Linked DNA regions of Paludibaculum fermentans. The protein of the gene in region 1 binds, or shares a complex with, the protein of each later gene. Links are inferred from orthologs where the notes say so. Each region holds a gene or a part of one and is shown in the gene's direction. Other genes may lie near its edges.

What was found.
Region 2: the proteins of tsaB (region 1) and tsaD are in contact, whole or in part, in a solved structure (PDB 4WQ4), measured with the Escherichia coli proteins. The link is inferred for Paludibaculum fermentans from one-to-one orthologs.

What each region holds. Positions count from the first base shown.
Region 1 is NZ_CP063849.1:912,106-915,244, reverse strand. What follows is about bases 164-2,986. They hold tsaB (tRNA (adenosine(37)-N6)-threonylcarbamoyltransferase complex dimerization subunit type 1 TsaB), read left to right. Parts: upstream 164-1,174; coding sequence 1,175-1,798; downstream 1,799-2,986. Other genes in these bases: IRI77_RS03600 (glycoside hydrolase family 172 protein), read right to left, coding at 2,704-2,986; IRI77_RS03605 (hypothetical protein), read right to left, coding at 1,832-2,707; IRI77_RS03615 (DUF5060 domain-containing protein), read left to right, coding at 164-1,171. Also shown: more of IRI77_RS03615, read left to right, coding at 1-163; more of IRI77_RS03600, read right to left, coding at 2,987-3,139. UniProt on the Escherichia coli protein: Required for the formation of a threonylcarbamoyl group on adenosine at position 37 (t(6)A37) in tRNAs that read codons beginning with adenine.
Region 2 is NZ_CP063849.1:5,364,397-5,367,610, reverse strand. The notes cover bases 165-3,062. They hold tsaD (tRNA (adenosine(37)-N6)-threonylcarbamoyltransferase complex transferase subunit TsaD), read left to right. Parts: upstream 165-1,021; coding sequence 1,022-2,104; downstream 2,105-3,062. Other genes in these bases: IRI77_RS21055 (alpha/beta hydrolase domain-containing protein), read left to right, coding at 2,153-3,062; queA (tRNA preQ1(34) S-adenosylmethionine ribosyltransferase-isomerase QueA), read right to left, coding at 165-963. In the rest of the region: more of queA, read right to left, coding at 1-164; more of IRI77_RS21055, read left to right, coding at 3,063-3,214.

The sequences.
Region 1 (3,139 bases):
GGCCGCCATCAATGGCAAGGGCATGATCGCGGACCTGATCCTGTCGCCCAGCCCGGCGGAGCTCGTCAAAGCCTATACCACCTGGAGCGATCGCGAACGGTTTCTGCGCTACCTCGCCGCGCGCTACAGCGCCTTCAACATCACCTGGCAGCTCGCCAACGAATGGGAGTCCTCGCCCAACGCCCGCCCGATCCTCAAGGAAGTGGGCGTGGCGCTGAAGGGGCTGGACCCGTATGGGCATCCGCGATCGTCGCGTTCAGCCGTGACCTCGGCCCCCCTGGGTCCCGACGGCTGGATGGATTTCGTCATCAACGGCGCTCCGGACGTCACCGTTCCGGCCATCGAGCACATCGCCAACACCGTGCCACAGGTCGTCCTGATCGACGCCGCGCTGCCGGAAGAGGCGTTCCGCAAACGCGTCTGGAATGCCGCCATCAGCGGAGCCTACATCTCGATCACCGGCAATCTGGCCGACGGCTCACCCAATGCCAAAACAGCCACTGGTTGGTTCGACACGATGTCGCGGACACGCTTCTGGGACATCGAGCCCTACTTCGACCTGGACGGCGGGCGGGCCATCGCGAATCCCGAGACCGAGTACCTGGTCTACATCGAACACCCGCAGAAAATCGAAATGACGGTGGAGAAGCACGGCTACGACGTCTACTGGGTGAATCCGTCGACGGGCGAAGCGGTGAAGGAAAAGAAGGACTGGAAGGGCGAGATGTTCGAAGGCACTCCGCCTGACGCCACCCGCGACTGGATCCTGCATCTGTCGCGCGACGGCCGCAAAGAGGGCATGCTGAAGAGCTACAAGTTCGAGTCCTGGCCCATCCCCGTCCAGGAACCCGAGCGGAGCGCGGTGAAGGCACCCTTTGAACTCGTGACTCCGCCCAGCGACATGACCTTGAAGGCGGGCGAGCCGGTCAAGTTCGAAATCAAGCTCAAGAAGAAGACGGCGGGCACGCGGCGCATGATGTACATGCTGGCCGGCGAAATCGTGCCGGACGGCCAGGGGACTCGAATTCTCGCCACAGGGCAGGAGGGCACCCTGGTGGTCCCACCCGTCATGCTGGCCAAATCGGAAGGCCCCATGAACGTGCGCCTGTACGTCCTGAACGCCCCAGGCAAACTCTATATCCTCGACTATGTGTTCACGGTGAAGAAGTAACGCATGCCGCGAATTGTCGCACTCGACACAGCCTCAGAATTCGGTTCCCTTGCGCTGCTGGAAGACGGCGTGGTGCTGGAAGAGGTGATCCTCCATTCTCCCGAGGGCTTCGGCCACGTCCTGTTCCCGCAGTTGGACCGCCTCATGCGCAGGCATGGCTGGAAGTACGATCAGGTAGCCGGATTTGCGGCCGGCTCAGGACCGGGCTCGTTCACCGGCGTGCGCGTCGCGCTGGCGGCCATCAAGGGTCTGGCGGAAGCGACCGGCGCACCGGCGGCGGCCATCTCCAATCTGCAGGCGATGTCGCTCTACGGCACGTCCGGGCTGCGGGCACCCTTCCTCGATGCGCGCCGCGGCGAGATCTACGCGGGCCTGTATCACAGCGACCAGACTCCGGCAGGCGCCGAGGTCGTGACCAAGTTCCAACCCTGGCACGAGGCTCTACCCAAGCAGGCGGAACTGCTCACGCCGGACCCCGCCGTCTTCTCTGTTGACGCGACGGTGACGCCCCGGGCGCTGGCCGGCGCAATCGGACGACTGGCCGCCACTCGGCTGACGGATCCCATGTCGCTGGACGCCAACTATGTCCGGCGGTCGGATGCGGAGCTGAACTGGGTGGATAAGTAGGCGGACCGCACCGCGGCCCGCCCCTGAACCGGCCTATTCGACGGTGACTTTCAGGACTGCGTAGAGGAAGTCCTTCGTCCCCACAACCTGATGCGGCACAGCCGCCGGGACGTGGGCGATGTCGCCCGCCTTCAACGTGACCTTCTCGCCGCCCGCAATGGTGCCGCCGCGCTGCTCGCCGGGTCCCGTAACGCGCGTACCCGTCGCCTTGCCGCCCACGGTCAGCGTCGCCTCACCCTGCTGGACAATGAAGTAATCCACCTGTTTCTCGTGGATCTCCACCTCGCCATCGCCCGTGCGATAGACCATCAACTGCGAGTGATTGCCCCAGTTCGCAATCTCCTGGTTGGCGACATTCTTACCCGCCAGCTTCGCCTGCAGCTTGCCCTTCCAGCTGAGGAAATCAGCCTTTGACCAGTAACGGAAACCCTCGGGCGACTGCGGCGCGGCCTGCTGCACCTTCACCACGTAATAGAGGAACTCTTTGGGCACCAGCAACTGGTGCGGCATATTGGCCGGGATCTCCACCATATCGCCGGGCTTCATCGTGACCTTGCGGCCTCCGGTGATTCCGGTGCCGCGCATCTCGCCCGCTCCAGCGGAGGTCGGGCTGGTGAGCGTCCCGCCCACCACCAGCGTGGCTTCCCCGCCCTCGCAGATGAACAGGTCGGTCACTTTCTCGTGGAGCTCGCCTACCCCGTCTCCATTGCGCCGCGTAATGGACGACCAGTGGTTGCCCCACTTGCCCAGGTCCTGGCCCAGCACCTTCTCGGTCTTCATCTTGGCCGCGATCTTGGCCATGTAGCCGTGCAGTTCGGCGTTGTTCCAGAGGACGAACCCGGGAACGGCGGCCCACAACAGGGCTCCACCGGCGCAGGCCGCAACAATCAGGAGGATGGATTTCTTCAAGCGGGCACCACCTTGGGGAGTCGGTCTTTCACGGCCGGAAGGGCCGGCACTTCGGTCGTCGGTTTGTCCTGATACCAGTAGCAGCAACTGTAGAAGCAGTCGCCGCGATCATTGGCATGGCCATGCTCCATCGTATGCTTCAGGTATTTCGTGAACGTCACGGGGTTGTCGCCGTGGAAGCGGTAGCAGCAGTAGCGGCCGCCCACGCGTTCCGGGCTCTGGATGAGGTGCGCGCCGTACTGGTGGTAGCCGAAAGCCTTCGCGTTCTCGCGTCCGCCGAAGTTCCAGCTGCCCAGGAAGTAGTCTTCCGAGCCGGTCCCGATGATCAGCGGCCTGGTCTCGTCGTCGACGAAGATCATGTCGTCGCCTTCGCCCATCCACGCTTCCTTGTTCTGGACGACGCCCAGCGTCACGCCCATCAGGTGGCCGCGG
Region 2 (3,214 bases), 4.5 Mb from region 1 along the record:
GTGGCGGTAAGCGGCCAGCATCAAATCCTTGCCGCCGAATGCGGCGACCAGCAGGATGAGGCTCGATTTGGGTAGATGGAAATTGGTGATCATTGCATCGACACCCTGGAATTCGCAGCCGGGATAGAGAAAGATACTCGTTTCTCCGGATTGAGGATGGAAGCCGCCGTTGCGGCTGGCAGTCTCAATGGTACGGACCGCCGTGGTGCCGACGGCGATGCGGCGGGTGGCCCGGGCGATGATTTCCGCGTTGGGCGCAGTGATTTCGTAGCGTTCGGAGTGGAGGTGATTCTGTTCGACTTCGTCGGAGGAGAGGGGCTGAAAGGTGCCTAGGCCTACGTGGAGGGTTACTTTGGCGATCTCCGCACCGGCGGCGCGGCACTCGTCCAGGACTTCGGGAGTGAAATGCAGGCCGGCGGTGGGTGCGGCGACGGAGCCGGGTTTTTCGGCGAAGACGGTCTGGTAGCGTTCCCGATCGGCGGGCTGGTCGGGCCGGTGGATATAGGGCGGCAGCGGGACGTGGCCGTTGGCTTCGAGCTCGGCGTCGAGATTTCCGTTACATGTAAACTTCAGCAGGCGCTCGCCGCGATCGCGGGTTTCGAGGATTTCCGCGAACAGGCGAGGGGTGATGTAAACGCGAGTGCCGATGTGAAGGTGGCGGCCCGGCCGGGCGAGAGCCGACCAGGTGAGGCGGTCGGATGACTCGGGCCGGAGGAGGAAGAGTTCGACCTGCCGGTCATAGCCGATCTTCTTGCCGAAGATGCGGGACGGGAAAACGCGCGTATCATTGAGAATTAGGCAGTCGCCGGCGCCCAGGTGGGCGGGCAGGTCGCGAAATGAAGCGTCTTGGAAGGATCCGGCTTGCCGGTTGACGACGAGCATCCTGGCGGCGGAGCGATCGGCGAGAGGCTCCTGCGCCACCAGTTCGTCGGGCAATTGATAGTCGAATTCTGATAACTGCATAAAAAGGCGAGCGAAAAAAATAAACCTCGCTGCGAATAATATACCCATTTGCGGAGCCATTGTGCGAATCCTGGGAATCGAAAGTTCGTGCGACGAGACGGCGGCGGCGATCGTGACGTCGGACGGAGAGCTGAGTGCGAGCGTCGTTGCGTCGCAAATCGACACGCACAGCAAGTATGGCGGCGTAGTGCCGGAGCTGGCTTCCCGCGAGCATTTGCGGGCGATTGGGCCGGTGGTGCGCGGCGCGCTGGAGCAGGCGCGGCTGGGCTGGGACGATATTGATGCGATTGCGGTGACGGCGGGACCGGGGCTGGTGGGTTCGCTGCTGGTGGGGCTGACTTACGCGAAGGCCGTGTGCCTGGTGCGCGGGCTGCCGCTGATCGGCGTGAACCACATTGAGGGACACATCCACGCGGTGCTGCTGGAAGCGCGGCAGTGCGGTGCGGAGATCGAACTCCCGGCACTGGCGCTGGTGGCCAGCGGCGGACACACGCATCTGTTCGAAGTCAGCGAGCGGATGACCTACCGGCTGCTGGGCAAGACCCGTGATGACGCGGCGGGCGAGGCATACGACAAAGTGGCCAAGCTGCTGGGGTTCGGCTATCCGGGCGGTCCAGTACTGGATAAGTTGGCACCCTATGGAGATGCCGACGGGCTGGCGCTACCGATTTCAAAAATGAAGGGCAATGCCCTGGATTTCAGCTTCAGCGGGTTGAAGACGGCGATGCTGCGCTGGGTGCAGGCGCATGATATGGAAGGCGAGATTGTCACGCGGCGGGCGCTGATGAAGCTGCATCCGCATCCGACGGTGGAGCAGTGGCTGGCGGTGACTCCGCAGACGACGCTGGATGCCGTGGCGGCGTTCCAGCGTGTCGTGGTGGAGGAATTGCTGCGGCGCGTGGGGCGCGCGGTGGAAGAGACGGCGGCGCGGTCTGTGATTATTTCTGGCGGCGTGGCCTGCAATGCGGGTTTGCGGGCGTCGGCGCAGTCCGGACGCCTGATGTGCCCGGTGTATTTCCCGGCTCCTCATCTGTCGACGGACAATGCGGCGATGATCGCGGCGGCGGCGGTGCCGCGGTTCCTGCGGGGGGAATTCGACGATCTTACGCTGAAGGCGCAGGCTAACCTCACGCTGGCCTGAGTGCGAGTGGCGAGGGTCGGATAGAATCGAGGGCTGAGGAGCCCTGACTTGCGACTATCCGGAATTGTTCTGTTATGCGTGCTACCGCTGTGCGCGGGCGTGACGAGCGTCAGCGTCGTCGAGAGAAGCGACGTGCTTGGCGGGCAATCCACAGGGCCGGCCGGGCCATACGAGCGGATCATTGCGAAAGTGCAGTTCGCGCTGGATCCGAAGCTGCCGCAGAATAAGGCGGTGCGCGACCTGGAGTTGGCTCCGCGGAATGAGCGGGGGCTGGTCGAATTCACGGCGGATCTCTACATCCTGAAGCCGCGCGATCCGGCGAAGGGCAACGGCACGGTGTTGTTCGAGGTGTCGAACCGTGGCGGCAAAGGCATGTTGTCGCGCTTCAACTATGCCCGGGGTTCCTCGGATCCGCGCACGGAAGAGGAGTTCGGCGACAGGAATCTGCTGGAGCAGGGGTACACGCTGCTGTGGGTCGGGTGGCAGTGGGATACGCCGCCTGGCGACAAGCTGCTGCGGCTGGATAGCCCGATCGCGATGCTGAACGGGCAGGCGATTCGCGGGCTGGTGCGGTCTGAGTTCATTCCGGATTCGCGCACCAACATGATGCACTTGTCGGATCGCAAGCACACGACGTACGCGGCTGTGAGCCCGGCGGTGACGTTGACGGTACGGCCCACCGTGCTGGGCGCGCGGCGGACGATTCCCGGTGCGGACTGGAAGTTCAACGAGGACCGGACAGCGATCGAAATGGAGTCGGGATTCCAGCCCGGCCAGATCTACGAGGTGGTGTACCAGGCGGAGAATCCGCGGATCGAGGGGCTGGGGCTGGCGGCGGTGCGGGACGCGATTTCGTTCCTGAAGTACGGCGGGGTGGAGACGCTGCTGGCGGACCAGCGGCGATTCATCAAGCGGTCGATCGGATTCGGCATCTCGCAAAGCGGGCGCTTTCTGCGGACTTTTCTCTACTTCGGGTTCAATGAAGACGAGAAGGGACGGAAAGTGTTCGACGGCGTCTGGGCAGACGTTGGCGGAGCGGGCCGGGGCAGCTTCAATTTCCGGTTCGGGCAGGCGTCTAGGGACGGTTATGCCCACTTCAATACGCTGTAT